4 regions of the Laceyella putida genome follow, and region 1 is predicted to be linked to each of the others. Evidence: riboswitches for the same ligand, from Rfam matches in the RefSeq annotation. Region 1 holds a riboswitch; each other region holds the start of a gene.
The links. Region 1 has a riboswitch for cyclic di-AMP ahead of ACFQNG_RS04410 (alpha/beta fold hydrolase). Riboswitches for the same ligand answer to the same signal wherever they lie in the genome.
Positions count from the first base shown of each region.

Region 1 (7,850 bases):
TCAAATGCCAAGGCCCGATCCGGCTTTTGCCGATCATAAACCGGTGGCAATCACTTTTTTTTGGATTTGCGTGGTGCCCTCGTAAATGGATAGGATTTTGGCGTCCCGCATCCATTTTTCAACCGGGTAATCCCTCATATAGCCGTATCCTCCGAGAATCTGAACGGCATGGGTCGTGACTTCCATCGCCATCTCCGCCGCAAAAGCTTTGGCCATGCTCCCCTCCACGGCGCAAGACTCCCCCCGATCGGCCAATTCAGCCGCGCGCCATGTTAACAGCCGCGCCGCATCGATCTTTGTCTTCATATCGGCCAACATAAAAGAAATCGCCTGGTTATTAAAGATCGGCTTGCCGAATTGAATGCGCTGTTTCGCATAGTCCAGCGCATATTCGTAGGCAGCGCGTGCCACTCCCACAGCGGCAGCCGCCACCGCCGGACGGGAATATTCCAGCATTTTCATCGCGCCAATAAAAGCCATGTTTTCTTCCCCCAGCAAGTTCTCTTTGGGCACGCGGACATTTTCAAAGATCACATCGGCGGTATGGGAAGCCCGGATCCCCATTTTCCGCTCTTTTTTTCCACCTGACAGCCCTGGAGTGGAACCGGGGACAATAAAAGCCGAAACACCGTGATAGCCCGCATCAGGATCCGTTTTGGCAAACACGACATACAAATCGGCGATTCCACCGTTGGTGATAAAACATTTGCGCCCGTTGATCACCCACTCGTCCCCATCCCGTACGGCCCGGGTTTGGATCGCCTTGACATCAGACCCGGCATTGGGCTCTGTCAACGCCATTGCCCCAAGTCGTGGGTGATTCGGGTCACACAATTGGGACAGCCATTTGCGCTTCTGCTCTTCCGTTCCCATATAATAGATCGGCAAGCCGGCCAATCCAAACGCCAACAGGGAAGTCGCAATGCCCGCGCATCCCCAAAACAACTCTTCCCCAATGAGACAAGCGGCCATCACACTCGTTAATCCGCCACCCCCGTATTCTGTTGGAGCGGCATAACTGGTTAAACCAATCTTGGCCGCCTTCTGGAGAACTTCCCGTGGAAATTCCTCTTTCTCGTCATATTCCGCCGCCACCGGACGAATCTCTCTTTCCGCGAAGCCATGGGCCCATTTCCGCAATTCAGCTTGTTCGGCCGAAAGTTGAAAACTCACACCCGCCGAAGGTTCTTTCTTGTTCCCAACCATGCTGTCCCCTCCTTTTGAATACCAGTACGTACTGGTACGATCGAGTAAAAAAAAGCCGGATAGGGATTGACTCCTCCACTTAAGCCATGGCGCAATTCACAAACGAAGCAACCACAATCCGGTTCAGCAAACGGGCCAGGCGATCCAGATCATCCTTTTCATCGGACGATGAAAGTTTTTGAATCACAACCTCGTTGATGGCCCCCACCATTGCCAGAGCGACCACTTTGGCTTCCCCGTCGGGCAGGGAGGCCTGCGCTCCAGCTTGCACCGTTTGATAAATCAGCTCCGCAAAGCTTCGATGCGCTTCGCGACGCGCCCGTTCGACCGCCTGACTGACGCCGACCGATTCCACCAACAATAATTTGGCGACAGCCGACCGTGTCACGCATATCTCCATATAGCGTCGAACCCCAACATAAGCTTTATATCCCATCCTCTCTTCAGATTCGACCACCCTTTTCACATCTTCCATCATTTCATCGGCCAACCGTCGGTACAGAGAGGCCAACAGCTCTTCTTTGCTTTGAAAATATTGATAGAACGTGGTTTTTGACACTCTCGCCCGCTCGACGACTTCAAGGATTGAGGTTTGTTTGAACCCTTTGCAATCAAACAAGTGCAGGGCGGCATAGAGCATTTTGTTTCTGGTTTCACTTGGCATGTTGGTTTTATGCAATAAACTCATCATTCCACTTCCTGTAGGCCGGGTTGAACCGGTCAAGATGAACGGCTCGTATCATACCGAACATTCCGATGATCTTGAGTTGATTCATCCCTACTTGGCGTTCTGCCCAACAATCCAATTATTCCTTCAACCGCCTTATTGGTGTCAGGTCCTTTTGCTACAATGGTAATTTCCGCTCCATGAGTGCGATCCAAGGTGATCACCTGCAAATATTCTTCGTTTTGTTTCAATACTACATCCGCCTCATATTTTCTCGCTTTCCTTCACAATTTCCCAAGCCGCTTCTAACAGAAAAGACCGTTTTAACATGACCATTTGGCTGATTGGAGATTCATTTCCCGGCTCAGGTGGAGGGGGCTTTTCATTCCCCGGCTTATTGACCATCTTCTTATGATCCCACCTTTTCTCACCTCGTTTCAAATGGGCCATCCAACTCAATCAACCCTTCATTTGATCTGGATTCGCGCTTTTTAAAGCGCTTCCATTTTATATCGACTTTCAAGCCGCCTCCTTATCACGAATAATATGATTATTCTAAATCGTATGCAACCCTGAGAATATAGGATTCTCCCTCCCTATATTTATAGGGAATACTTTCATCTGATCAGAAACTGTTTAACTCTTTCATGTTTGTTGTATAATAGTAATTAGACATATTATTCTGTTATATAATATTTTCATTCGTTTTTCTGATAATATCATGTCATCCGTTCGACTTACCCACGAGAAAGTCAGACTCATTTTTATCCGAAAAGAAGCCCAGAAGCATAAACCAAGGAAGGAACGGTCACCATGAAACGAGTCAGTTTTTTGTCCCCTCCGCTCCTCTCCCCTCAAGAATGGGAAAAAATCTTTCATTCCGTGAAATCCGGCACCCCTGAATGTTTGACACAATGGAAAATAAAGCTCTCCACCTTTCCCTTCTCCGCAAGCCAAAAACAAGCGGCCCACCAATTGTTTCAGTACTTGCTTGAGGGCATCGACCAGGCAGCCGATTTCCCCACATATGAGAAAAACTTTTCCCGACTGGTGTTACAGCAGATCCCACTGTTGCAGTTGAGCCAGGTCATCGCCGTCATCGACATCTTTGAAGAAATCCTGTTTACCCTCTTGCTCCAAAAACTAAGCCATCCAGACATCTTGACCAGCTACCGTTGGCTTCACTCCCTGGCGCTGACCCTTTCTTATTCCGTCGCCAATATCGAAACGAATCCGCCATTGGGAGAAAATACCATCCCCGATAATCCAGCGAAACATCGGGAAGCTGTGGTGCGATTGGACGAACTTCTTCTCACCGCGAGATCACTTGAACAGATGCTGACAAGATCTGTCCGTTTTATCACAAAAGTCTCCGGATTTGAACGCGGCGCCTTGTTCTGGTATTCTCCACTCACCCAAACAGTGGAGGGCATATATGGCTATGGCGTGGACATTGGCGACATTCGGCGCGTCCGGGACATGGAACACAATATTTCCGGCATCACGCAAGCCATTAAAGGAAACCGGCCCATTTATATACGAGATGCCCAACTTTACCTCCCCAAGCATTATGTGGAGCAGTTTGGGTTGACCGCCCTCATGGCGGCGGTCCTTCGCGGCGGAAAAGGACAAAATGCCGGTTTTCTGCTTTTGGACAAACGGGGCCGGGCCTTTGACCCTGATCCGGAAGTGGTCCAACAACTGGCGGAGCTGATGTCACGCGTATCCCTAAACCTTGGTTCGCGGCTCTATGAAAATGACTTTCCTTCTCCAGCGGCTTCCTCCCCCCTCACGGTGCGGGAAACGAAAATCCTGCAAATGATCGCCGATGGCCAATCCACCAAACTGATTGGGGAAGCTCTCCACATCAGCGAATACACCGCCGCCGAATACGCCCACTCCGTCCTTAAAAAATTAAAAGCCGCCAATCGGGCAGAAGCCGTCGCCAAAGGACTTCGCCAAGGGCTGATACGATAAGGCCCCTCTATGTGAAAGTCGCCCCTCACTTTCCATCAGGAAGCAGGGGCGAACGTGTTCTTCAAATATCAAAACTCGATGATTTCCTCTTGCTTGATTTCCAATTTCAGACTCTGGGATGCGTTGTGCAATGTATCAGCAAACAGCAAGGCATCTTTTTGATTGTCAATGATTACGGCAAACATTTCATTGTCGCTTTTTTCACTTCGATTCCATACATCCCTTTGGCAAATCGGCCCGCAAAGATATTGACGGTTTTTGCGTTTAAAGCGCACTTGATTCCCTCAGTATCGGGATGAATGAATCGAGCTTAAAGAACCCAGCTTTCGTTTCAGCTTCTCCAATTGCAAGGAGGCGTACGAAAGGGCTTTGATAAAAGTCCGCCCGCTTTTTTGCTGCCTCAATAAAGTAAGCGGAATGTATTTTTGAATTTCCCCCTGATGATGCGGCGATCCATGAACATCATCCAATTCGATCAGCTCCAGATTGAGTGCATGGTTTAACAGGAACATCTTTTCTTCAAAAGGGATGATCTCATCCCGAAGATTAAAGATGTAATGCAAGGGGATACGAAGTCGTCTGATCTCTTGCTTCGAAATGGCGAATTCCCTGAGGTACTCCGGCAACAGACATTCATCCAACCGGCACTGGTGAGCCAAAGTCTGCTTGATGATGCGGGGAACTTGCGTCCAATGTCTCTGATCATGGAAAAAATAATGAAGTGGTGTTTCAATGGCCGTAATGCCTTGGATTCTGGAATCCGCTATGGCCGCCCGGATTCCCAACAAACCGCCAAACCCCATGCCGACCAGGTAGGCTTGGCTCACATTGGCCCGTGTTGCCAGTTGGTCCAATAGGGAGGAAATCATTTTATGCGATTCAGGTTGACAAATAAGCGGATTTTCCCCCACACCCGGCCCTTCAACGACAATCACGGAAAATCCCAGCTTCGGTCCCAGCAACAACAAGGAGCTCCATTGTTCTTTTAAAGAAAAAATCCCTCCCATCACAATCAACACCGGTTTTTGCGGATCACCAAATCCCGAAAGATACACGGGAATGGAACCGTTACGGTCATGCACTTGCGTTTTTTCAACAGGAACTTCCAAATCAAACACCCACTCATTGAAGGTTAACAGGCATTTGTCCAAACACTTCTGACGAACAGGGGAAGATACGTATGGAAATCTTCCCAGGCTGTAACATAAATAGGCTTCCATTTGTTTATTTTCCTGATAAAGCCGATCCCCTTCAGCCATCCATTCCGATGCCCAATCCCCCGCACCTGTTCCTTTATCATGATGAATGCGCCCCAATACGCTTTTTATCATCTCAGGATTCAATGGCAGTGAACTCGCAGACAACATCACAAACCGTTTGGATTCTTCCAAATCACTCCACAAATCGATTCGCCGCCCTTTCCCTATCATCCGCAAATGATTGATTATTCTATTTATTGATTATATAATTCGTCTTTAAATTGAATTGACCGGGACCTCTTTCATGCCATTCACCCTTTTTCACGATGAAAATGACAAAATCATCCAGTAAAAAGGCATAAAAAACCACCGGGGTTACCCAGTGTTCCGAAAAATCACCATTGGTTCACCCTCCCAAAACGCTTACGAGGTTAGCTGTCGGGTTCGGGCCTCAAGAGTAGCCCTTCCTAGATGGATTCACCCCAAGTGGCTTGACGCCACAATGTTGGTTCCCCCGCTCCATGACGGATTCAGCGAATAGACCATGATTTACTTTGAAACATATCTTACTCCTACACAAGCATATTTTCAAGCTATTTTTCTCATCGCGGAAAGTCGCCCAACAAATCGTGGAAGTTTGCCGTGAACATAAAATCACCCACATTGTCATGGTCATGTCGGCCCGGACCCGTTGGGAAGAGATTTTGAAAGGGTCAATCATCACACATCGAGAGACAACCATTTTCTTGATTCTAGATTATTAGCCTAAAAATAAAGGTTGTTTAGCAATTGTTGTTTTTGCCATTAATTCTTGCCCAAACCTTTTCAATTTCGCATAGAATCAAGCAATGATTCACATAATACGTACTGATTCCACCCCGGTTTTCGGCCGGGAAAATCAACATCACTTGGGTAGGTGTAAAGCACATGGAAAACGTTCAAGACTTGAAACACACACTTTCTTACCTCCACTCCGAACTGAACCGCATTGAAACGATGGCGGGAACATTGTCCACCATCGAACGCGAGCATTTTAACAGACTCACCAACTTTGACCATCGTGAATTGGTTGACATTGCGGTTGAGGAGCAAAATGCCGCCCGTCAGCTCGGCACCATCAAGCAAATGTGTTTGGCGATGGCGCAAAAGGTGGAAGGCATCAAAAACGCAATCGACCGTGGCAAACTTGGGGGGCGTGCCAACCGTGATGAACTTCATTAAGAGATGGATCCGTTCCACAATCAACGAAACGGTAGATCAAGCGATTACGCGGGCCATCCGGGATCAATACATAGAAAACTTGTTTGAAATGGTGCCTGCCACGACGAAAGTGGGCGTCACCAACCTCATGGAAATCGCCATGAGGGCCAATCAAGGAACCCCGGTTTCCCGCCCCTTGGGAAGCCCAATTCATTTGTCCCCATGGGAGAAGATCCTGTTCAATCCCGTTCACCTCTTCCGTTTTCCCACCCCTGAAAACGTCGGGATTAGCACATCCGTCACCATTGGGCACCGCGCCAAAAAACCGATGACCCTTTCCATTCCCGTCATGATCGCCGCCATGTCTTTTGGCGGCGCGCTAAGCAAAAACACCAAAGTGGCCTTGGCCAAAGCGGCCACTGCGGTCGGCACAGCAACCAATTCCGGTGAAGCGGGACTTTTGAAAGAGGAACGGGAGGCGGCCAGCCTATTCATCGGTCAGTACAACCGCGGGGGGTGGATGAATGATCCGGACAAATACAAGCTCCTTGACGCGATCGAGATCCAACTGGGGCAAGGTGCCCAGGGTTCCACCTCGCAACGCACCGCCGCCCATAACATTGGGGAGGACTTCAGGGAAGTTTTCGGCTTGCGCGAAGGGGAAGATGCGTTGATTCATTCCAGGTTGCCTGGTGTCAATTCCAAAGAAGATTTCATTCGATTGGTCAGGCGGCTCCGCGATGAAACCGGCGTGCCGGTCGGCTTGAAAATCGCCGCCACGCATCATCTCGAGCAGGAATTGCAGATTGCCGTGGAAGCGGAAGTCGATTTTATCACAGTAGATGGTGCCGAAGGGGGAACGCACGGGGGTGCGCCCACTTTGCAGGATGATGTCGGCTTGCCCACTCTCTTCGCCGTCACCCGGGCTTCCGAGTTCCTGGCGCGAAAAGGGGTTATTCGAGACATCAACCTGATTGCCACGGGAGGACTGGTCACCCCCGGACAAATGCTGAAGGCCATCGCCTTGGGCGCGGACGGCGTGTATATCGGCACTGCGGCCCTGATGGCGCTGGTGAGCGAACAAATGGTGAAAGCCACCCCCTTTGAACCGCCTACCAGTTTGGTCGTTTATACGGGAAAAATGACGGACCAATTGGATGTCGAGCAAGCGGCCTTAAATCTGGTCCGGTATTTGAACGCTTGCGTGCGTGAAATGGAATTGGTTGCCATGTCCTTGGGCAAAACCGCTTTGTCCGATTTGTCCAAATCGGATTTGTGCACCGTCGATCCGTTCATCGCCAAGGCGACGGGCATCCAGTTGGGTTATGTCGCCCCCGAAAACCAAGCGCGTTTCTTTGAGGAGACGCAAGCGATGTTTCACGATTTCCAACCACAAGCAAATGAACAAACTTCCATCCCGCTACAATGAGAAGATGAGCGAAGGTTAAAAAGGGCTGGCCTGAGGCAGGCCAGCCCTTTTTATATTCATGCCCTCATCACATCAGTCCACTTTGCCGCCGATGATCTTCCAGTTATGATCTACCGTCGCCATCACAGTTCCTTTTTCGCGAATATAGTTCGTCAACAGTTCCGACACTTCG
Region 1 covers NZ_JBHTBW010000011.1:2,428-10,277, forward strand. The annotation lists gene ACFQNG_RS04385 (acyl-CoA dehydrogenase family protein) at 34-1,173, opposite strand; gene ACFQNG_RS04390 (TetR/AcrR family transcriptional regulator) at 1,286-1,894, opposite strand; partial or broken gene ACFQNG_RS04395 (HPr family phosphocarrier protein) at 1,927-2,142, opposite strand; gene ACFQNG_RS04400 (LuxR C-terminal-related transcriptional regulator) at 2,687-3,850, shown strand; gene ACFQNG_RS04405 (hypothetical protein) at 3,919-4,125, opposite strand; gene ACFQNG_RS04410 (alpha/beta fold hydrolase) at 4,135-5,253, opposite strand; cyclic di-AMP (ydaO/yuaA leader) riboswitch at 5,455-5,595, opposite strand; gene ACFQNG_RS04415 (hypothetical protein) at 5,977-6,270, shown strand; gene ACFQNG_RS04420 (FMN-binding glutamate synthase family protein) at 6,257-7,678, shown strand; gene ACFQNG_RS04425 (bifunctional metallophosphatase/5'-nucleotidase) at 7,751-7,850, opposite strand, start outside.

Region 2 (7,850 bases), on a different contig from region 1:
GAATTGTTTCATGTGATGATGGATGCCTTTAGGCAAATCGCCAAAGGCAATTTCAAGGTGCGGTTGAACGCCAATCTTATCCAGGACAATGACAGTCCGTTTGGCGAAGTGTTTGAAAGCATCAACCATATGGCCGAGGAACTGAACAGGATGGAACAGATGCGGCAGGAATTTGTGTCCAACGTCTCGCACGAGATCCAATCGCCGCTCACTTCGATCCGGGGGTTCGCCAATGCGTTGCAGAAGGATGAGTTAAGCGCGGAGGCGCGCAAGCATTATCTTCGCATTATTGAACAGGAAAGCGTCCGCTTGTCCAAATTGAGTGAGAACCTGTTGAAACTGTCCTCGCTGGAGTCCGATGTTCATCCGTTTGAGCCGAAACCGTACCGTTTGGACAAGCAATTGCAAAAAGTTATCTTGTCTTTGGAACCCCAGTGGGTAAAGAAATCGATCGAAATGGATCTCGCTCTCGAAGAAGTAACCGTGTTCGCCGATGAAGATATGATGGGGCAATTGTGGGTCAACCTGATTAGCAATAGCATTAAGTTCACGCCGGATGGCGGTGTGATCGGGGTTGAATTGCGGAAGAAGGGGGAACGGGCCGAAGCGATCCTGTCCGACACGGGCATTGGGATAGCTGAAGAGGATCAAGCGATATCTTTGAGAGGTTCTATAAAGCGGACAAATCCAGAAACCGTTCAATCGGCGGGAGTGGGCTGGGGCTGGCCATCGTCAAAAAAATCATCGAGCGGCACCATGGCTCGATCAAGGTGAAAAGCAAGTTGGGCGAAGGTACCGAGATGACCATCCACCTGCCGCTCAAACCGCGCATGTGATGCCGACTTGTTCAAAAAGAGAGAGGAAAAAGACATAAAATGTGGAGGGACATCAATGGAGAGGAATCCTAAGTTGGAAGTAAATATCAAACGATTTATTGAACTGATCGATGTGAAGTCATTGCCCAAATTCTTGATCGGCCTCGTGCTGGGATTGAGTTTGGTGTCAACCGTGGCGGGCTTGGTTGTGCCGTGGTTGACCAAAGATATCGTCGATGTGATGACGGTCAAAACGCTTGATCTTCAGACTGTGTTGACCTTGCTGGTGGCGTTTGTCGTGCAATCGGCCGTGTCGGGGTTCTCCACTTACTACTTGGCCTATCTTGGGGAAATGGTTGTGGCCAAGTTGCGAAAACGATTGTGGCATAAAACCTTGAACTTGCCGATCTCTTATTTTGACCGAAATCGGTCGGGGGAGACGATCAGTCGCATCAATAACGATACGGCTATCATCAAAGACTTGATCAGCCAGCAATTGGTTTCGATTTTCACGGGGATTGTCTCGTTATTTGGCTCCCTTGCCATCCTCTTGTATTTGGATTGGTCGATGACATTGGTCATGCTGATTTCCGTTCCCATCATCTTTCTGGTCATGCGGCCCATTGGGCGCAAAATGTATAACATTTCCAAAGGGTTGCAAGGGGAGACCGCTCAATTCACCAGCCTGCTCACCCAGGTGGTGTCAGAGATTCGCTTGGTCAAAGCCTATGTGGCGGAAGCGGTGGAACAGAAACATGGGGAAAAGCAAATCGACCATCTCTTGCGAGTGAGTTTGAAAGAAGCCAAATTGACTGCCGTGCTTCAACCGCTGATGTCGTTCGTGATGATGTTCATGCTGGTGGTGATCATCGGCTATGGTGGGTACCGTGTTTCAACCGGTGCGTTGAGTGCGGGCGATTTGGTCGCGTTTATCCTGTACCTGTTCCAGATCATTATACCCCTGACCATGTTGACGCGTTTTTTTACCAGTGTGCAGAAAGCGATGGGAGCGACAGAACGGCTGCTCCAGATCTTGGAGCATGAACAAGAGGATGTGGAAGCGAAGAGTTCTGCCGTGGTTCCCGCCCAACCAATCCACTTTGATCACGTGACCTTTGCCTATCCGGGTCACGACGCGGTGCTCCATGATGTCAGTTTCACGGTTCAACCGGGCAAAGTGACCGCGATTGTAGGCCCGAGCGGCAGCGGCAAGACGACGCTCTTTTCCTTGTTGGAGCAATTTTATCATCCGGTGGCCGGGGAAATCCGCTTGGGAGACACCCCGCTGTCCCAACTGGGGCTCAGAGAGTGGCGGAGCTCTATCAGCTATGTGTCACAGGAAAGCCCTTTGCTTGCCGGAACGGTTCGGGAGAACATCTGCTATGCGATGGATCGGGATGTAACGGAGGAAGAGCTGGAGAGAGCGGCCAAGCTCGCTTATGCCGACGAATTCATCAAAAACTTGCCAAACGGTTTTGATACGGAAGTGGGAGAACGGGGAATCATGTTGTCCGGCGGGCAAAGGCAACGCATCGCGATCGCCCGCGCCATCTTGCATGATCCGCAAATTTTGATGCTTGATGAGGCGACATCCGCCTTGGATTCCACCTCGGAAAAAGTGGTGCAGGAGGCGCTCTCAAACCTGATGCAAGGGCGGACCACGCTGGTCATTGCCCACCGCTTGTCCACGGTTGTGGACGCGGACCAAATCCTGGTGCTGGAACAAGGAAAGCTCACCGGCATGGGGACTCATCAGGAATTGTTGGCGAATCATGCGTTGTATCAAAAACTGGTGAAACAACAATTCAAATGGGAGTTGCAGCACGACATAAGGTAAAAGGAAAAGCGCCTGGACAAGCGGTAAACTTGCCCAGGCGCTTTCGGCTTTTCCCAAAGGGGGGCGGGTGTGTGGGCCGCGAAGGGGCAGATAAACATCGATTCATTAAGAAACAACGATAATTAAGCGCTTACATGGGCTGGCAAAGTGAAAATGGGGAAGAGCCAAACCCATGGGGGCATTTACTTTCACTTACTGTCGGTGTAAGATAACTTCAACTTCGATGAAAAATCCGACATCGATCCCAAAGCTCGCTGAATCCCATTGAGGGAACGGGGGAACCAATCGTGAGAAGAGACACTTCTTCCACATGGGGTGAATCTCAAGCGAATCATTGTTGGCTTGGGTAGGGCTACTCTCCAGCCCGAATCCGACAGCTAACCTCGCAAGCGTGATGAGAGGGGGTTATTTGTTGTGGCAGACGCCCGCAGAGTAACCGCTCTGCGGTTTTTCATTTTTCGAATACCGGTTTGTGACTCTATTGCGATATAAGGGGTTATTTTTATGTTTAATAAGGATTCGTATTTATTTTCACAAGAGATTGCCACGCTCATCATCCCCAAGGAGCAAGTGACCATCATCGACCCGGACTGTTCGTTGGAACGGGCTCTCTTGGTATTGACGAGAAAGCGATTAAGCTCTGTACCCGTCATCAATGGCGCGGGAAAAGTGGAGGGAGTGATAAGCAAAACCAACATATTGGATTTCATCCTGCAGTTGAACCAACAGGAAGGTGATTTTACAGGATTGAAAGAACATACGGTAAAGGAAGCGATGAACAAAAGCTATTTGGGCATTTTGGCCAATTCCATTTTATCTTTTGCTTTTGAAGTCTTGCTGGAACGTTCGTTTACCCCCATCATCGATCTGAAAGGCCGATTCATCGGAATTTTGACCAGAAAAGTGATGATGGAGAAAGTGGTTGAGTTTTTTGAGGCCGAATACCAACGCACCAGGGATCAGGGAATGGATTCCGGCAAAACAAGGGAAGGCAAAAATGGAACCATCAAGCACAAGAAATTTTTTCATAGGCGAACTTGAACAGCAAGTGGCAAGTGAAAATCAGCCCCCTGTATGAAAAAGGGGGCTGATTTTTTGGAAGCCTCATGTGGCGGCCTGTTGGGGCCGGGGGGACGGGTTTGTTTCATCAAGGTGTGATAAGCTTGTGTTGGGAACATGCTGCGGGTAACCGCAAACAAGACCGCCAGGAAACGGGAGGTCCCTATGGCAAGAAATATCCTTATTGTTGATGATGATCCAGATATTATCCAGCTGTTAACCGAGGCACTCACCTATGAGCGGTTTCAAGTGTTTTCGGCCGCCAATGGCAGGTGCGCGCTGAAAGCGGTAGAGCGGCATCCCATCGATCTGATTGTGATGGACATTATGATGCCGGAGATGGATGGGCTGGAAACCATTCGGAAAATTCGGCAACGTTATCATATGCCGATCATTTTGCTCAGCGCCCGGGATCGGGAGATTGATAAAGTGATTGGCTTGGAGATCGGCGCGGATGACTATGTCGCCAAACCCTTTGGTGTGCAAGAGTTGGTTGCGCGGATAAAAGCTCACTTCCGGCGCTTGGAGCGGTTGGCGATGTTTCAATCGGAGAGGGATGGAGGAGTGGACTCGCCTTCGACAGGCCTCCACATGAATGAACAGACATACGAAGCGTTTCTGAACGGGGACAAACTGGATTTGTCCACCAAGGAATTTCAGATACTCCATTTTCTCTACCAACACCATAATCAGGTATTGACCCGGGAACAAATTTATCAGAGCGTTTGGGATGACAATATTGGTGATCTGAATACCGTGACTGTGCACATCAAAAACATCAGAAAAAAGTTGGGCGAAGGGAGCGCGATGATCAAAACCATTTGGGGTGTCGGCTATAAGTTTCTGTTAAGTGGAGAAGACAGATGAAACTGAAGTACAAAATCCCGTTGTTGTTTTTGGTTTTAACCATCCTGGTGTTTCTCTGGCTGGTGGGCTTTCTTTTCTTATATGTCCAAGATGTGTTTATCCGGCAAGTGGCCGACCAATCGGAAGCGCTTGTCACGGAGAATTTTGAGATTGTGCGCAAGGTGGAGTGGCTGCAACATGACTCAACCGCACTAAGTCATGCGCTGGAGCAAATGGTGGCGGATGGAAGGCTTCGGTTGGAGTATCGGGGGAAAGCCGGTTCGTTCATGGCGGGAAAGCTTGAACCCGGCAGATTCACCGTGAGCCTCTCACTTCCGATTTATGAAGGCCATCAGCGGACGGGTCAGCTTCAGATCATACGCCAGCCCCGGTTGATGGAGTTTGGCGTTCACTCCTTGATCAATCGGACGGTCTGGGCCTTTATCCCCGTGTTGATCATTTTGATCATCAGTTTTGTCATCTATTTCCATCATTTTATCACCATGCCGATCCAAGCGTTGAACAAACGCCTGGCCCAAATTCGCTTAAAGCGGAAGCCTCTTCCCCTAACCTACAAGCGCTGCAATGAAATTGGCGATTTATACCGGCATGTGCACGCCATGGAAGAGCGGTTGGTTCAGGCGTATGAAGAGCAATTGCATATGATCACTGCGATCGCGCATGACTTGAAAACGCCCTTGACCACCATCCAGGGTTTTTTGGAGTTGTTGGAGTCGGGGGTGGTGAAGGATCCGGCCAAACAACGGGAAACCTTTCGGTTGTTGCAGACGAAGACGGTGACAATCCAGAAGTTGGTGGAGGAGTTTTCGGCATACAGCAAACAGGAATATGCGCTGATCGACATGAGAACGTCTCTGATCCGCGCCGACACCTTCTTTTGTTCCATCGCGGAAGAGTATGAAGCGGAATGCGCCGGGTTGGACATCGGGTTCCGTGCCCATCACCTGTTTGGGGAAACGACCGTTCTCGACGCCAATGAGGAATGGTTGCGCAGAGTCGTGGCCAACTTGGTCAGCAATGCTGTGCGCTATGCGCAGGCAGACGATTTGATGATTCATTTTGTTGGCTATGTCGAAGAGAATATGGCGTATTTTCAGATTGAAGATAATGGCATCGGGGTGCCGCAAGCGGAACTTCCGCACTTGTTCAACAAATTTTATACAGTGGATCGGGCCCGCCAGGCGCAAACGGGCGGGACCGGGTTGGGATTGGCCATCAGCCGCACGATTGTCGAACGCCATGGCGGACAAATGGAAGCATTTCCGTCACACCTTGGCGGTTTGGGAGTCAGGTTTGCCATTCCGATCGCGCATCCATAAGATCGACTCATTTCCTTTAGCTTTTTTCATATTTGATTTAGATTTGATTTATTTTTCCTTGATAAACTGACTTGTGAGTCAGATGTCAAGGGAGGAGATGGGTGGATGAAATGGGTCCTTAAGGTCAAGTGGCTGTTGCTGTTGTTATGGCTTGCCACGACGGTTGCGCTTTTTGTCACGATGCCTTCCACCGATCAGCTGGTAAGGGAAAAAGGGCAACCGGAAATTGCGGCTGAATATACGTCCCGCATCGCTTCCGACCTGCTTGCGGAGATGGATCAACATGCCCAAGGCGAGAAAAGCGTCAATGCCTTGATTGTGTTCCATGAAGACAAGAAGCTGACGGAAGGGCAACTGGAAGCGATCGAACGGAAGCTGATCAAGTTGGAACACAACCGACGGCTTCAGGTTCGTTCCGTCTTGCATCCCTTTTCCAGTAAAGAGTCGGAAGGGCAGTTGATCTCCAAAGACAAAAAAACGGTGATGGCGGTCGCCACCATCGAACAAGGCAAGGCTACGGTAGCCGAATTGCGGCAAAAGCTGGCACAAGAAGTGAAAGTGAGTGGGGTTCACACATACTTGACGGGAAATGAGTTCATTAACGAGGATTTCGCGCAAACCTCGTTGGATGGAGTGAAGAAAACAGAGATTTTAACTGTGATGTTTATCGTGACGGTGTTGATCATCATCTTCCGTTCTCCCATCACGCCAATCATTTCATTGCTCACCGTGGGATTAACTTACGTGGTTTCGATGGGGGTCGTGTCGCATTTGGTGGAGGCGGTTGATTTTCCGTTCGCCAACACGACGCAAACCTTTTTGATTTTGGTGTTATTCGGCATCGGCACTGACTATAACATCTTGTTGTTTATGCGGTTTAAAGAAGAGATTGGCAAACAGCGCTCGATTGCGGATGCGATTGCGGCCACATACCGTACAGCGGGCAAGACGGTGTTCTTCAGTGGGCTCGCTGTGCTGATCGGATTCAGCATGCTTGGATTCTCCAAGTTCAGCGTGTATCAATCGGGCGTCGCTGTGGCGATCGGGATCGCGTTTCTCTTATTGTCCATCTATACGGTGATCCCGTTCTTTATGGCGGTTCTGGGCGAAGCGATTTTCTGGCCCGCCAAGAAGCTGGATGCGCACGGGGAGAATGGGTTGTGGAGTAAATTGGCCCATTTCTCCGTCAAGCGCCCGGCCATCTCGATCCTGTTGGTTGTCTTATTGTCGGCTTTCCTTTTCCTCTATCAAGGGGAGTTGTCTTTTGACAGCCTGCAGGAAGTGGATCCGAAGTATGAGTCGGTGCGGGGATTTCGCATCGTGGCTGAGAGTTTCGGACCTGGGCAGACATTGCCGACGACCGTGGTGATTAAAGCCGATAAGCGGTTGGATTCGCCGGAAGCGCTGGCGTTTCTCGATGAACTCCACCAGAAGCTGAGCTGGATTCCGGGTGTGGACACGGTATACGGCCCAACCCAGCCTGGAGGTGTGCCGATCGAATCATTCATCTCAATGATCAAACCAAAGGGGTGGAAGACGGGATTGAGAAATCGACGGATGGCTTGGATGAGATTTCATCAGGGTTATCCCAAGCTTCAGAGAAGGTGGGCGCTGCAACCAATGGCGACTTGAATCAAGTCGGGAAATTGGTGGAGGGAACGGCGGCGGCCCAAGATGGGCTCAATCAAGTGCGACAAGCGATGAAGCGGATTCAAACCGGACTGGACCAAGGGACCGCCAAACAACCGGGATTGGCCAAAGGATTGGCCCAACTGGATGGCGGGTTGAAAAAAATCTCCAGCCATCATGAAAAGTTGTTGGGGGAGTATCTGAAAATATCCAACGGGCTGGACCTGCTTGCATCCGGGGCGAATTCGCTTCAACAGCAAGTGCTGGCAATCAAGGGGTTGGCCGTGCAGATCAATCAAACCGCGGAAAAGTTGGACCCGAATG
Region 2 covers NZ_JBHTBW010000002.1:20,437-28,286, reverse strand. The annotation lists partial or broken gene ACFQNG_RS00355 (sensor histidine kinase) at 1-836, shown strand, start outside; gene ACFQNG_RS00350 (ABC transporter ATP-binding protein) at 892-2,652, shown strand; cyclic di-AMP (ydaO/yuaA leader) riboswitch at 2,895-3,060, shown strand; gene ACFQNG_RS00345 (CBS domain-containing protein) at 3,157-3,693, shown strand; gene ACFQNG_RS00340 (response regulator transcription factor) at 3,877-4,578, shown strand; gene ACFQNG_RS00335 (sensor histidine kinase) at 4,575-5,897, shown strand; gene ACFQNG_RS00330 (MMPL family transporter) at 6,003-7,529, shown strand; gene ACFQNG_RS00325 (hypothetical protein) at 7,502-7,850, shown strand, end outside.
Region 2: linked by a shared signal. The riboswitch ahead of ACFQNG_RS00345 (CBS domain-containing protein) and the one ahead of ACFQNG_RS04410 (alpha/beta fold hydrolase) in region 1 are both predicted to bind cyclic di-AMP.

Region 3 (7,850 bases), on a different contig from region 1:
GCCGTTGTCTATGTGCACCATAAATCTCAAGTGAACTCGGTTCCAGTTTTTTCGGAAGCCGCATCTATGCTTCTTGGTGTACCCATTTGAAGCGACTTTGGCAGTGGTGTTGGTCATGATTTTATGGCATTATGCATGATCACTTTTTTCTTGATTTCCTCTTTGTAATGATGTTGATCTTCAGTGCTCAAGTTGCTCCAATCAATCAGTGTTTCTATTGATGTTACAAGTTCGGGATGATACTCCATCATCTTTTCAAAGTTCGTGAGCGCCCGTGTTTGCTGTTCTGACTTCATCAGCCAGTTGATCAACTCAACCCAAGCGTCAGAGTGTTCCGGGTATTTGGCTATATGTCGGTTCATTAAATCCATTGCGGCTTCCCTGTTCCGTATTTTATGGTGAGCTTCAAATTCGTTCCAGTTGATTTTCGCCTTATAATAATTTGATCGCCATAAGTTGGGGTATATGTTTTGGGCCGTATTGATCATCTTGATTCTGTCGGTGTAATCAAGATCGTCATTTTTTCCCAAGATGCTGGGTTCCAACATCAACTGGAGGGCTTTGATCTTTTGGGAAGTGGTCTCTTGGAGTTTTTGAATTTGTTGTTGGGTCTGTTCCTGTTGGGGGATAATGCTGTTGAAGTGGACTTTGACTTCTTCTTTTACCATTTGGGGGACTTTCGTGGATTGATAGTATCCAAAGATAGTAAAGGCCAGTCCACTGATCGTTCCGAGTGTGGCCAGCAATGTCAGGAAATAATTCATATAAGCAATGACATTGGAAAGATATCCGTCGTCTTTATTGTGCAAGATGGGATTCAAATCTTGGTTGTACGGCAACACGAATATTCCGATAATTAGAATCTGACAAATGAACACAGAAGTTGTGGTTATCATCACCTTTCTCTTGCTTTTCACTTTTCTTCCCCCTCATCTGTGTTGTCCGTAAAGAGGGCTATTTTTATTTTCACATTCTATTTTCGGGTTTTTCTCGTCACAATGAAAAATACGCCCTCAATATAAAAACAACATAACATCTACTATTTAATACCAATCAGTTCGCTTGTAAATGATTTGACCAACACAACTTGCGCATATACATACAGACCGGTCTGTATGTATATTATAATATGAATTTTAATAAAAGTATACACTTTTCGTTAATTTTGTGGGAAAAATCGTATATTTTAAATTTGTTGATTTAGATTGATGAATCTGGCGCTTCCTTTGGTTTGGGGGGATTGTTTTTACTAATACCCAACATTTATTTTTGCACCAGCATTTTATCTATTTCCATCTTGGATTTTCAATGAGCTTTGTAAGGGACTGGTACCGCGACACAAAAGTTTCCCTGTTCATACTATGGTTTAAGACTGATATAAAGAGAGGAAGTGAAAAGAGTTGAACATTCTCTTTCTGGAGAGTCACCCGATCTGGATCTACGGTTTGCCAAACGGTTTTAAGGATGCGGGGCATACGGCTATCGTTTCCGGACCCCTTCAAAGAAACAGTATTTTAGATATGATCGATGAATTCCAACCGGATCTTTTGGTCTCCATGGGATGGACACATGAACATACGAAGGAAAAGCAATTATGGATTCATCACGCTGCCGAAAAATCAAAAATACCACTAGTCTTTGGGCAACGGAAGATCCGCTGCATACAGAAAAATTTTCCCTCCCATTAATTAAACGAATGAAGCCGGACTTTGTGTTCACGGTTACGCCGTCTATGTGCAAATTCTACAGGAAACAAGGTGTCAAAGCGGCACATTTAGATTTTGCATACCATAAGCGTGTCCATCACCAAGTTAAACCGGTGGATAAATATCGCTGTGATATAGCGGTTGTGGCAAATGCATATCCTGCATTTCTAAGAAAAAAACCGGATGTGTTCCGCGTATCTTCATTGCAAACGCTCATTTCCCCTCTCATACGCAATAACATCCGCATTGATTTTTGGGGAGCCAATTGGGAATATATGAGGGAGTTTATTGGGAAACAAATCCCCCGTAAATGGATGCACGGATATGTGGATTATACAGAAGCAAACAAAATCTATAGCTCAGCCAAAATCGTCATTGGCCTGCAAAACTGCACAGATCAATTGACACAGCGGACTTATGAAATTCTCGGTTCAGGAGGATTCTTGCTGACATCAGACACCCCCGCTGTTCGTAATAAATTTCAACCAATAAGAGAGAGCAAATGAAGAGATTTGGCAAAGAAGCGGTAAAAAGCGACACCTATCGGCATAGAGCGGAACAAATGTTGAGGGTGTTGAGAAAGGAAGGCATTTTAGTGAAAATGCACAGATCACCCCGGAGAGGGAAAATGATCCATTATACGGATTTTATCAAAGAGAAATTCACGATCCACGTGGTGAAACAAGGGGATACACTATGGAGTATTTCTCAAAAATATGACGTTCCAATGAAACGAATCATGAAACTCAACAACTTGCAAACAGGTCGCATTTATACGGGACAAATGATAAAAATTGGAGAAAAATAACAGATTTATTCATTGTGACTGTGATACTTTCACTGCTTATGAACTATAAAAAGTCAACCGGTTGTCGGATGGCGCGCATTGGGGCCGCGTTTGGGATGGAGGTCGTCGCATGGAGCCCGAATTTGACCCAAGAGAGGGCCGATGCCGCAGGAGCGCGTCTGGCCGGCTCACCCATTCGGAAGCTGTCCTGAAACGATGGCACCACGTCACGCGGCAGCTTGGCATCATCCGAACGTAAATCCCAATGGTGAGCGTGATGTGGATGCATTCGCATCTCAGAAGGAGAAAAAGATTAAAGACCATGAGGATCCCCCAAGGTCTTTGGATATCTGGCAATTTCATATTAGGTATGGAAGAGAGATGCAAATAGAATGTTTGAAAGCACAGAGTGTTCTTTCATCGCCATAATCGTTCCAACTATACAAGGGGGCGGTCAATAAGCGTAGTAAACACGAATCTGTGAACATGACCGTCATCGACTGTAGTGACTCCCCTTACTAAATGTACGTGTTTTCCCTTGCCGACAGGTATGGCCGGGCCTGTTTTTATAACGAGTTTGTGATGATGGTCAAGAAAGTCCGTATTCACCGTTATAGTGTGAATGTGATTTCCCCCTTTTAATGGGATCGCTTCACTGGTAACTCCGGCAAATCGGTGATTGTGTCTGTCTTGACCTTGTTCGGCTAGTTTTGTGCTGCCTAAAAATTCATGAGTATGTCTTTGTTGTCGACTCATCATTTACCTCCGTATCATTTTTTTTGAATTTGTTCCATGATTGATGACAGTATATGGATGCGACGTTATATCTGTTCTTGTACGTGGGATTTTTGTGTATCTGCCTATCGGACCATTGGCAAGTTTGACCAGAAAAAATCAAGACGTACAAGTAGACAGCGACGGTGGAAGGAGCGGGGACGGGATGGGGGGCTATGGTGGGGGCCGCCGGCAATTCTATCGCATGCGCATTCTCCGGGTTCGGTGATTCCGTCTTTGTCTCCTGGATGACCCCTTGCTATCCATGGGGCCGATGGTTGGTGACATTGGCGAGGAGGTGAACTGTGTCCAAGGCTCCCGATGCCTTTCCTTTTATGGCTTCCCATGCTTAAGCCGGAAAAAGGAAGCGCAGGGTGAAACCTTCGTGGATCGCCAATGCGGACGGGCGACAAGCCAATGGGGGATGAAGCCCACTTCCGGCATTTTGCCAAATCCCGAGACCGACCGGGCATGAGTCTCCCACCGCATAAATGAAACGATTTCGGTTCATGTACAATTTCGAAAGTGCTTTATCCGATTTTGCAATAACATCGATTTATGTTATAATACTAAAAATTCATCAACTCTACCCCTTGATAACAGTCATAGGAAGGGCCGAGTTCTGCAAGCCCATGGGGCGTTGCGGAAGCGGGGGAACCAAAGTTTGGGGTGAATGGCTTGTGTTGTGCCAGCAACACGGCTTAGGCGGGGAAAATGGGAACCCGCCGAATCCGACAGCTAACTTCGTAGGCGAATCAATATGATTGTTATGCACTTTTCCTTTTCCCCAAAGCGCAGTGGATCATATCGCAAAGTATGAGGGAGCTATCATTCCCTTATTTCCGAGTGTTGAGCTCGGTTTTACCTTCGATTGTCTCGGGGGCGAGAAAAAATAGAAAGGAGAGCAAATGACAAATACAGCGATTCAATTTATTGAAGTGTCCAAATCATATGAAAAAAATCCGATTGTGAGAAACCTTAACCTCCAGATTCCCAAAGGCAAGCTGGTGACGTTGATCGGGCCGTCGGGTTGCGGGAAGACAACCACGTTGAAGATGATCAATCGGCTCATTGAGCCCACAACCGGACGCATCACCGTAAACGGTGAGGATATCAACCGGGTGAATGCGGTGGAATTGCGGCGTCAGATCGGTTACGTCATTCAACAAATCGGCTTGTTTCCGCACATGACGATTGAAGAGAACATTACCCTGGTGCCAAAGCTCAAAAAAGAGGACTCTACCACTTTCAGAAAGAGGGTGGAGGAACTCCTCGACTTGGTGGGGATGGATCCGGCCCGGTTCCGCTCAAGGTATCCCCGCGAGCTGTCGGGCGGGCAGCAACAGCGCATCGGTGTGGCCCGGGCCCTGGCGGCGGACCCATCCATCATCTTGATGGATGAGCCGTTCAGCGCATTGGACCCCATCAGCCGGGAACAGCTTCAAGATGAGCTGGTCAAGTTGCAAAACACGTTGCACAAAACGATTGTGTTTGTCACGCATGACATGGATGAAGCCTTAAAGATCGCCGACGAAATCGTGCTGATGAAAGAGGGGGTGATTGTCCAGCGGGATGTGCCGGACCAAATCCTTCGCCACCCGAAGAACGAATTTGTCAGGGAGTTTGTCGGGGAAAAGCGCTTTATTCATTCCTCGCTGTTGTCCAAGGCAAAGGATGCGCTCACCAAGGCGATCACCGTCTCGCCGATGCGCGGACTTGCGGAATGCATTCAACTCATGAGGCGCCACCAGGTCAATGGCTTGATCGTGACCGATCAGCAAGGGCGTTATTTGGGCGTGATCGGCGCGAATGAGATTTATGCCCATTACAACAATGAAGGGCTGAAAGCGAAAGATGTCATGTCCAAGGATGTGGAACCCATCCATTCCGAAACCCCCATGCAGGACGTGTTGCCCCTGTTGAACGGACGGGAGCGGGGCTTCATACCGGTTACCGACCAAACCGGCAAGCTGGTGGGTGTCGTCACGAGGGCGAGTGTTCTCAATGTCCTTGCGGATACCCTGATGGAGGAGGCTGAGGGGGCTTGAATTTGTTCATTGAATCGTTGATGAATAATTGGGAGGACCTTCTTGCCGCATTAGGGGAACACATCTACTTGTCGCTGATTGCCATCATCATCGGTTGCATGGTCGCCATCCCCGTCGGCGTGGTCATTACGAGACATGAGCGGTTGGCCAAGGTCGCCCTGATGATCGCTTCCGTCATCCAGACCATTCCCAGTTTGGCTTTGCTCGGTTTCTTGATCCCCATTTTTGGGATCGGCACCGTTCCCGCGATTGTGGCGCTGACGCTGTACGCGCTGCTTCCCATCATGCGGAACACGTATACGGGCATCAAAAATGTGGATCAGGCATTGATTGAATCTGCCATCGGGATGGGGATGACGAAACGACAGATTTTATGGATGGTGGAGCTTCCGCTTGCCAGGCAAGTCATCATGGCGGGGGTTCGCACGGCCACGGTGTTGACGATTGGCGTAGCCACTTTGGCCACTTTCATCGGCGCGGGCGGGCTCGGGGATATCATCATGCGCGGAATCAGCATGATCGATGCACCGACCATTTTGGTGGGAGCCATACCGGCGGCCCTGCTTGCCATTCTCTTTGATTATGGATTGCATGGGTTGGACCGTCTGTTCACGCCCAAAGGGATGAGATGAATCGGATCAATAGCCAAAAGGAGTCGATGTGATTGATATGCAAAAAAAGAGCTGTCTCGATGCCAAAGCGTCCACTTAAAGCGGCGTTGGTCATATTGGTGACACTGGCGCTGACGGTGGGTCTGTTGGGGTGCAATGTCAATGCCTCTTCCGATACCGTAGTCGTGGGCGGCAAAGATTTCACGGAGCAGGACATCATGGCGGACATGATCACGCTCTTGATCGAACAGGACACGGATCTGAAAGTGAAGAAGAAAACGTGGCTGAACAGCAATGTGATATGGAATTCAATGAAAAACGGCAACATTGACATTTATGTGGAATATACGGGAACGGGCTTGGTGAACATCTTGAAACAGAAGGCCGTCTCCGATCCGCAACAGGCATATGATCTCGTGAAAAATGAATTCAAGGGAAAGTATGATGTCACTTGGCTGCAACCGATCGGTTTCAACAACACGTATGCCATGGCGATGCGCAGGTCAGAAGCGAAGAAGTTGAACATCGCTTCGATTTCCGATTTGGCCAAGCAGTCACCCAATCTCATACTGGGGTCCGAGCAAGACTTCATGATACGCGAAGACACGCTTCCCGCCATGAACAAGCTGTACGGAACCAAGTTCAAAAGCGTGAAATCGATGGAAATTGGCTTGAAATATAAAGCGATGGCCAACGGGAATGTGGATGTGATCGACGCCTTCTCGACGGATGGCAAAATCCCGGCCAATGACCTGGTGTTGCTGGAGGATGACAAGCATTTGTTCCCGCCGTATTATGCCGTTCCCATCATCCGGAATGAAGTCTTGAAGAAGCATCCGGAGTTGGAGAAGGTGATCAATCAATTGGCGAACAAAATCACTGATGAGGAGATGCAGAAATTAAATAAACAAGTGGACATCGAACACAAGAAATCTTTGGATGTCGCCAAAAAATGGATGCAAGACCAAGGTCTTCTCACCCGGTGATGAGAGTGTCTTGACAGTGTGACACAACCCTTGCAGAAAAGCGGGGTTGTGTTTTTTTCTTTTTCAGAAATCGCCATGGGGAAGCTTGTTTCTGCGGGAATGAAGCGGGTAGGATGCAAAAGCGCTCGCTGTTTAGAAAGGGATTGATGCGTAATTGCAGAAATATATATTTTGATTACATAATTAATTGTTTTCATTAATTATTTTCAGTGAGGGGGGTTATGATGGGTAAAACCATTGCGCTGATCGGGGCATTGGACACCAAAGGGGCGGATTACGCGTTTGTGAAGCGCGAGATAGAAAAACGCGGCCATTATGCACTCACCATCAATACCGGAGTGCTGGGTGAACCGCTGTTCGAACCGGATGTGCCCGCGGAACGGGTGTCCCTTGCGGGAGGGATGACTTTGGATGAACTTCGGCGGGAAAAGGACAAGTCCTTGGCCATGTCGGTCATGACCAGAGGGATCGCCAAGGTCGTGAAGGAGTTGTTTGACCAAGGGCTGATCGATGGCGGCTTGTCGATGGGAGGGTCCAACGGGACCATGATTGGGACATCGGGCCTGCGGGCGCTTCCAGTGGGGGTGCCCAAGGTGATGGTCAGCACCGTCGCCTCCGGGGATACGCAGCCGTATGTGGGCATCAGCGATATCGTCATGGTTCCGTCCATCTTGGATGTGGCGGGATTGAATCGCATCAGTGCCAAGATTTACGCCAATGCGGTCGGCATCATTGTCGGCATGGTGGAATCGGAAGTCCCCCCGATTGAAACCAAGCCGCTGATAACGGCATCCATGTTTGGCAACACCACCAAATTGATCAATCAATGCGCAACCCAATTGGAAGAGAACGGTTATGAAGTGCTCGTGTTCCATGCGACGGGGACGGGCGGCAAAACGATGGAATCGTTGATTGACCAAGGCTATATCACGGGTGTG
Region 3 covers NZ_JBHTBW010000006.1:15,303-23,152, reverse strand. The annotation lists gene ACFQNG_RS01835 (tetratricopeptide repeat protein) at 114-917, opposite strand; partial or broken gene ACFQNG_RS01830 (DUF3880 domain-containing protein) at 1,401-2,514, shown strand; gene ACFQNG_RS01825 (hypothetical protein) at 2,553-2,705, shown strand; gene ACFQNG_RS01820 (YmaF family protein) at 2,932-3,249, opposite strand; gene ACFQNG_RS01815 (hypothetical protein) at 3,533-3,742, shown strand; cyclic di-AMP (ydaO/yuaA leader) riboswitch at 3,871-4,035, shown strand; gene ACFQNG_RS01810 (ABC transporter ATP-binding protein) at 4,176-5,315, shown strand; gene ACFQNG_RS01805 (ABC transporter permease) at 5,336-5,947, shown strand; gene ACFQNG_RS01800 (ABC transporter substrate-binding protein) at 6,007-6,912, shown strand; gene ACFQNG_RS01795 (Tm-1-like ATP-binding domain-containing protein) at 7,137-7,850, shown strand, end outside.
Region 3: linked by a shared signal. The riboswitch ahead of ACFQNG_RS01810 (ABC transporter ATP-binding protein) and the one ahead of ACFQNG_RS04410 (alpha/beta fold hydrolase) in region 1 are both predicted to bind cyclic di-AMP.

Region 4 (7,850 bases), on a different contig from region 1:
GGGAACCCATGCCGGTGACTTAGCCAATATCGTGGCAGATTCGGACGGAAAAGCAAAGGGGGCGCAAGTGGCGCAACAGGTGACCCTGTCCAAAAACCAAAAACATTCTTTGCTTAAAAGCGGGGGCACCGCGCTGGTGATCTACGAAAAAGCAGATGATATGAAAACAGATCCGGCTGGAGATTCCGGCAGGCGAATTGCCTGCGGCACCATTTGAAAAGAGACATCGGGAGGTCATTATCTTGACGTTATTAAGTTATTTTAATATACTAACTTACATAAAGTAACTATTTAGTCCAACCGATCGGAGGGGAAGGCATGCTTCCTGCGTTATTTTTGGCGCACGGTTCGCCCATGCTTGCCATTGAAAATACGGAATATACTCGTTTTCTTGAAAGGCTTGGCCGGACATGGAAACCAAAAGCGATTGTCATTTTTACGGCGCATTGGGAAAGTGACGTGCTGACCATTTCGTCCACGGATGAGGTGTATGAAACGATTTATGATTTTTACGGATTTCCGGATGAGCTTTATGCCATTCAATATCAAGCGAAGGGTTCCACACAGATTGCAGACATGGTAGCGGAGAGGTTTGAAAGACAAGGGATTCCCACCAGAAAAGATCGGTCCCGGGGATTGGACCACGGTTCTTGGACTCTTTTGCGGCGCATGGTTCCGGATGCGGACATCCCGGTGATTCAGATTTCAGTCAATCCGTTTCTGCCTCCGCAAGACCAGTTCAAGATTGGCGAATCCCTTCGGGGACTGGGGGCAGCAGATATCTTGGTGATCGGCAGCGGCGGCACGGTGCACAATTTGCGGGTCGTCAAATGGGAGCAGACCACGCCTGAACCATGGGCGGTGCAATTCGATGATTGGCTGGTTGACAAGATCCAAAAAAGGGATGTTGATTCCCTGTTCAACTACATGGAGTTGGCTCCTCACGCCAGCCTGGCTGTGCCAAGGCCGGAACACTTCGTTCCCCTCTTCATCGCGATGGGCAGTGGGGATCCGCAAAGAACAGCCAGGGTCCTTTACCGGGGTTATGATATGGGAACATTGAGTTATCTGTGCTTGCAATTTTAAGCCGATATGAACGGGAGTGATGCCGGCACTCCGGTTGGGTGATCAAGGATAAAGAAAAGGAAATGAGTATACCCATCTCTTCGGCAAAACGGTTGGGGAGGTGGGTTTTATTTTGTATGTATAGTAAATATATACGATAAATGCGTAACTTCCGATAGAATTCTAATTGTATAATGTATAGATAAATATTATCATGTACTATGGACATCAAATCGGGAGGGAGTTTTGCATCGTGGCGACTATTGGTGAATTGCTCAACAGCCGCGCCGCTTTATCGCCAGGCCTTGAGGCGTTGGTGAGCAATGGTGAACGTATCACTTTTCTGGAATACAAACAAAAAGTCAACCAATTGGCGAACTATCTGTTGGATCTCCAGGTGCAACAAGGTGACCGGGTTGCGTTCCTTTGTAAGAATACATATGCTTTTCCGATTATATACTTGGCGGCGGCCAAAATCGGAGCCATTGCCGTGCCGATCAACTGCCGCTTAAAACCGGCGGAAGTCCAGTATATTGTGGAGGATTGCCAAGCGAAAGTCTTGTTTTATGATGAAGAGTTCAGGGATGCGTTGGAATTGCTCCCCAGTTGTGTGGAGAAAGTGATTCGCGCGGCCGTGGGGGAAGAGATGGATGACCATTTCAAAAGCATTTTTCAGATCGCGTCTGCCGCGGAACCTTCCGCGGACGTGACGGAACGCGATATCGCCACGATTATTTACACTTCCGGCACAACAGGCAATCCCAAAGGGGTGATGTGCACGCACGCCAATGTGTATGCGGCGGGACTGGCCAATGTGAATACGCTGGATCTTCGCTTTGCCGATCGTTTTTTGTTTGTGACGCCCTTGTTTCACATCAGCGGCATGATGTTTATCATCAACGCCTTGATTCGCGGATTCACTTTGGTTCTGGCGGCCAACTTTACGCCTTCCCAGCTGTGGGATCTGATCGATGAAGAGAAGATCACCAACATGATGTCTGTCCCGGCCATGCTTCCGTTTATGCTGCAAATGTTAAAAACGATCGATAAGGATATTTTCAGTTTGCGGGGGATCATATGCGGGGGTTCCCGGGTGCCGGAACAACCAATCAGGGAATTCCATGATCTCGGCTTTTCCATTATCCAAGTTTACGGAGCGACTGAATACTCTGGAGCGATTGCCTACTTCTTGCCGGAGATGGATCTGAACCGTTGCCATTCCGTGGGGAAGGGATTATATTTGACCGAATTGAAGATCCTTGATCCGTTGACGGGAATGGAGTGCCCGCCAGGCGAGATCGGAGAAATTGTCGTGCGTGGAGATTCGGTTTTCGCCGGGTATTGGAACAATAAGGAAGAGACGGACCAAGTGTTGAAAAATGGCTGGTACCATACGAAAGATGTGGGCAAATTGGATGAGGAAGGTTATTTGTACGTGATCGACCGTCTCCGTGACATGGTGATCTGCGGCGGTGAAAAAGTGTTTCCCGCCCAAGTGGAAGCCGTGATACAACAACTGGATGGCGTCGCTGAAGTGGCGGTCATCGGGGTGGCGGACCCCGTTTGGGGTGAACTTCCCCGGGCTTATGTGGTCAAGGCGGAAGGGGCTTCCCTTACGGAAGAAGAGGTTTTGGACCATACACGGCAAAACTTGGCCGATTACAAACTCATTGATGTGGAATTTATCGCGGAACTGCCCAAAAACAGCATGGGCAAAACGCTGAAGTATGTATTGCGCGCGCATGCCAATGGCACGAAACTGACAAATGTCTAGGGCGTGTCTGGAAAATAAATCAAGTTGACCGCCGACATAGTTATCAGACACGCCCTAATGGGTGAGTTTGTGTCTGAAAACGGAATGGGGGTCGAAGGGGAAGAACGGTTCATTCAAGATGGATTCATCCATGACGATTACCGGATTGAATTCATCAAGAACCATTTGAAATGGCTTCATCGGGCGATTGGGGAAGGATGCAACGCCAAAGGATACCAGGACGTTCATGGATAACTGGTCTTGGACCAACGCTTACAAAAATCGTTATGGATTGATTTCCATTGATCTGAAAACCCTCAAGAGAACACCGAAAAAGAGCGCGTATTGGTTTAAAGAGGTCTCCATCCAGAATGGTTTTGAATGAAGAATAGACATGCCGTATCGCATGCCGCCTCATCGTGGGCGGCTTTTTTTGCATAAAAAACGTGAGAGGGAATGAGAAACCCGCCCTCTCACGCAATTTGGCACGTGGCGAACGACGTTTTTCATTTGATATTTCGCGCAGGATTGTTGACAAGATGATGGCCCCTTTCGGTTGTTGATTGCTGTAAAATGATTGTATTGCTATTTTGTTTATACTGGTGAGGCAATTCCATCACTTGATCAAGTTTGACGGTGACACTTGCGGAAAGGGATGACGAAATCGTGGAAGCAAAACGGGTTACGGAAAAACATGAGCTGGATGCCGCTTTTCAAATCAGGAAAACGGTGTTTGTTGAGGAGCAGGGAGTCCCATTGGAAGATGAAATTGATGAGCATGAAGAGCAAGCGGAACATATTCTTGTTTACGCCGATAACCAGCCGGTTGGCACAGGAAGATTGCGCATCGTGAATGGAGTGGCCAAACTGGAGCGGATCTGCATTTTGCCTTCTCACCGCAAACACGGTTTGGGCAAGGTGATCATTCGCAGCCTGGAAGAGATCGCCCAGGCAGAAGGCGTATCCCAAGCGAAATTGCACGCGCAAACGCATGCGGAAGGCTTTTATCAAAAATTGGGTTATGCCACCGCTTCTCCTGTGTTCATGGAGGATGGAATCCCCCATGTGTTGATGGTCAAGGATCTTGCGGGAGAATAGACGGCGATGGCCAACGGCTCCACCTGTCAGCTTTGGGGTGGGGCCGTTCTGTTTGTTGCTCATGGATAAGGGGGGAGAAGAGTGGGAACGATGGTTGATGAACGAAGGATCTTGTTCCAATAGGGGTCGAGGTGTGGTTATGAGAGCGAAAGATTGTGATTTTTCAACGTTAAAAGCACAACTGAGACAGAATCTGTTAGCCATCTCGGATGAGATCGACCGCTTTTTGAAGCTGGTCGATGATGAGCATAACTGTTTGTTGGGCGAGTTAAGGAGCTTAAGAAATCAAATCGTCCTAAGCGAAGCCTTGGCCTCGTCCTTTTATTTGCAGTGTTACTTGTCGCCTTTCACCACTAAATACCTGGGCCTCTTGTCCAGCATCGCCCACCTGTCGCAACGGAAACATGGGGTGTTGATTGTTGTGCAGCGGAAAGATCCGTTGGTCGCATGGCTTGCCCATGGCACGTTGATTCAAGCCGAGTTTTCCAGCTCATTGTTGGAATCCATTTTTTATCCCGGCAGCCCGTTGCACGATGGGGCGGTGTTGATCAAAGATGATAAAATCATTTCCGCCGCCCATGTTTTGCCCTTATCGAATAAAGAGGTTGAAGATGATCAAAAATTGGGAACCCGGCATCGGGCGGCTCTGGGGCTAAGCGAGAAGTGCGACGCCATTGTGATAGTCGTGTCGGAAGAAACGGGCCGCGCCTCGTTTGCCTTGAATGGAAAGCTTTATGTGATCGGCACGCCCACATAAATCCAATCCAACCTTATGCCATATTCATACCAGCACAAGCGGGCCAACAGGAAAAAAGCGTGTAAAAAGGTTGACTTTCCTTATGCTTGTCTCTTTACAACCACCGGAAATCGCAGTAATATACGATTAATTCCATATTCGCCATCATCGCTGAATCTACAGAGAGCGGGGGAACCAAAGGAAGTGGGAAAAGTCTTGCTTCTGGGGTGAATCTCAGGCATCGCTTGAGTAGGGTTACTCTCACAACCCGAATCCGTCAGCTAACCTCGTAAGCGTGTTGAGAGGGGGAACGTCGCCTGCCTTGACCACGGAAGGAGTTTCTCTTTTTTGTGGTTTTTTCTTTTGTAAAGGGAAAGCCAAAGCAAAGCATCGGTTACTTGGTAAATGAAGGTTTGAAGTCTCTAGTGTGTTGGTAATTGGACGCATCATTTTGTTGGAGGAATCATATGTTTAATCGAATCAAACGAATCGTGATCGGAAGACCGCTCCGGTCCAATGAGCTACATAGTCAAAAATTGAACAATTTGAAGGCCTTGGCCATTCTCTCTTCAGATGCCTTGTCATCGGTCGCCTATGGTCCCGAACAGATTTTGATCGTGTTGGCCACGGTCGGCGTTCTGGCTTTCTGGTACTCGTTGCCCATCGCGGTTGGGGTGCTTGTTTTGTTGGTGGCCTTGATTTTGTCGTACCGCCAAATCATTTTCGCGTACCCTCATGGCGGTGGCGCCTATATGGTGGCCAAAGAAAATCTGGGGAAAAACTTTGGATTGGTTGCCGGCGGATCGCTATTGATCGATTATATTTTAACCGTGGCGGTAAGTGTGTCTGCGGGCACCGATGCCATCACTTCCGCCTTTCCCGTGCTGCATCCGCATACGGTGGCGATTGGCGTCGGCCTTGTCGCGGTCATTACGCTCTTAAATTTAAGGGGATTGACCGAATCGGCTTCCATCTTGGCGTATCCCGTTTACTTGTTTGTGTTGGCCCTTGCGATCTTGATTGTGGTGGGTCTGTATCAGGTGGTGACGGGACAAGCGCCGGCCAATGCCCATCCGGCGATCGGTACCCCGGTGATGGGAATTAGTTTGTTTCTCATCTTGAAAGCTTTTTCCTCCGGTTGCTCCGCCTTGACGGGGGTTGAAGCGATCTCCAATGCGATTCCCAACTTTAAAGATCCGGCTCCCAAAAACGCCGCCTTCACCTTGGTGATCATGGGGATCATTTTGGGCGCACTCTTTTCGGGCATCGTCTTTTTGGCTTACTGGTATGGGACCGCGCCCGCGGAAACGGAAACGGTGTTGTCGAAGCTGGGCTCGGCCATCTTTGGCCGTAACGTGTTTTACTATTTCCTACAGGGAACCACCGCGCTGATTTTGGTGCTGGCGGCCAATACCGGCTTTTCCGCGTTCCCTTTGCTGGCGTTTAACCTGGCGAAAGATAAATATATGCCAAGGGCCTTTACGGTGAGAGGGGATCGCTTGGGGTATTCCAATGGGATTATCACGCTGGGCTTGGCTTCCATCATCTTGATCATCGCGTTTAACGGGAACACGGAAAACCTGATCCCGTTGTATGCGGTCGGGGTGTTTATTCCCTTTTCATTGTCGCAAACCGGCATGATCGTCAAATGGTTGCGCACCAAACCGGAAGGTTGGGGTGGCAAATTATTGGTGAACCTCGCCGGCGCGTTAATCTGTTACCTGATTTTGGCCATCTTTTATATCACCAAGTTTCAACAAGTGTGGATGACGCTTCTCTTCATCCCGTTATGCGTATTCATCTTCCAAAAAATCCACCAACACTATGCGGCGGTGGGTGATCAGTTGAGGGTGGATCCGTCGCTTAAAATCATGGATATGAAAAGCGTTGACAATATGGTGATCGTGCCGGTCGCCGGCATCACCACAGTGGTCAGGCAGTCGCTACTCTACGCCAAATCCATATCCGATCATGTGGTCGCGGTGTATGTGGGTTCGAGCCCGGAATCGATCGATCGCATGGAAAAAGAGTGGGAAGAGTGGCAGACCGGAGTGAGACTGGTGACATTGCTTTCCCTCTATCGGAGCGTACTGGGACCATTGAGCGAATTCATTGATACGGTCAAAGCGAAAGCGGATCAGTCGGGCGCGAGGATCACGGTTATCATGCCCCAATTTATCACAAAGAAGTGGTGGCACAGCTTCCTTCATAACCAATCCGGTTTTCTCATCTTGGCTTATCTGCTGAGAATGAAAAACATCATTGTCACCATCGTCCCTTATCAATTGAAAAAATAAGCCATGGAGGCCGGAGCGCCAAGGAAACCCACCTTTTCAAGCAAATGAGCTTGGGGAGGTGGGTTGTTTTTGGTGTCAAAATGGTATAATGAGATGGATCGATCCGCTTTTATTGGAAACTTAAATGAAAGGTTAAATGCAAATGGAAAAACGATGGGTTCGAGAATCAAGATGCTATAAAACGTCAAGAGTTTTTCCTCCCGATGTTAATAATCATAATACGTTGTTCGGTGGAAAATTAATGGCTTATATTGACGATATCGCTTCGATCGCGGCGACAAAACATTGCCGCCGGTCAGTTGTTACTGCTTCAACAGATTCTGTTGATTTTTTGCATCCGATAAGACCATCGGATTCTGTTTGCTTGGAATCCTTTGTAACTTGGACAGGAAAAACATCAATGGAAGTGTTTGTGAAGGTGATTAAAGAAGATTTGTTGAGCGGAGAAAGAAAGATAGCGGCTACTTCCTTTCTGACATTCGTTGCCCTTGACGATAATAAAAAACCCGTTCCAGTACCCGCAGTCGTTCCGGAAACGGAAGAAGAATTCAAATTGCATGAAACGGCGCCGCAAAGAGCCGAAGCGCGTAGGATCAGAAGGGAAGAAAGCAAAAAATTGGCTGACTATCTTACAGTAAAGCAGCCTTGGGATTAACAAAGATGCTATCATTTTGTATAAGAGAATATGTGATGTGGTCGGGCTCAGGGACATCCCCTGAGTACGAATAATGGAGTCATCCCGGAACATGGCCAACTGCTGAGACGCGGTTGGCTTTTTTATGACTTTGCTAGGGAATCTCCCTTCGTGAGTTCATTTAAAATATAGTTCATAATTTTAGCGTATAGTGAGGGTAATAATTTACAGACAAGCGACGGTGATGGACACATGGCGACAGTTTTG
Region 4 covers NZ_JBHTBW010000002.1:29,156-37,005, reverse strand. The annotation lists gene ACFQNG_RS00400 (superoxide dismutase family protein) at 1-217, shown strand, start outside; gene ACFQNG_RS00395 (dioxygenase family protein) at 319-1,086, shown strand; gene ACFQNG_RS00390 (class I adenylate-forming enzyme family protein) at 1,319-2,839, shown strand; partial or broken gene ACFQNG_RS00385 (family 1 glycosylhydrolase) at 2,906-3,203, shown strand; gene ACFQNG_RS00380 (GNAT family N-acetyltransferase) at 3,485-3,916, shown strand; gene cdaS (sporulation-specific diadenylate cyclase CdaS) at 4,056-4,673, shown strand; cyclic di-AMP (ydaO/yuaA leader) riboswitch at 4,812-4,964, shown strand; gene ACFQNG_RS00370 (APC family permease) at 5,120-6,949, shown strand; gene ACFQNG_RS00365 (acyl-CoA thioesterase) at 7,092-7,604, shown strand; gene ACFQNG_RS00360 (response regulator transcription factor) at 7,836-7,850, shown strand, end outside.
Region 4: linked by a shared signal. The riboswitch ahead of ACFQNG_RS00370 (APC family permease) and the one ahead of ACFQNG_RS04410 (alpha/beta fold hydrolase) in region 1 are both predicted to bind cyclic di-AMP.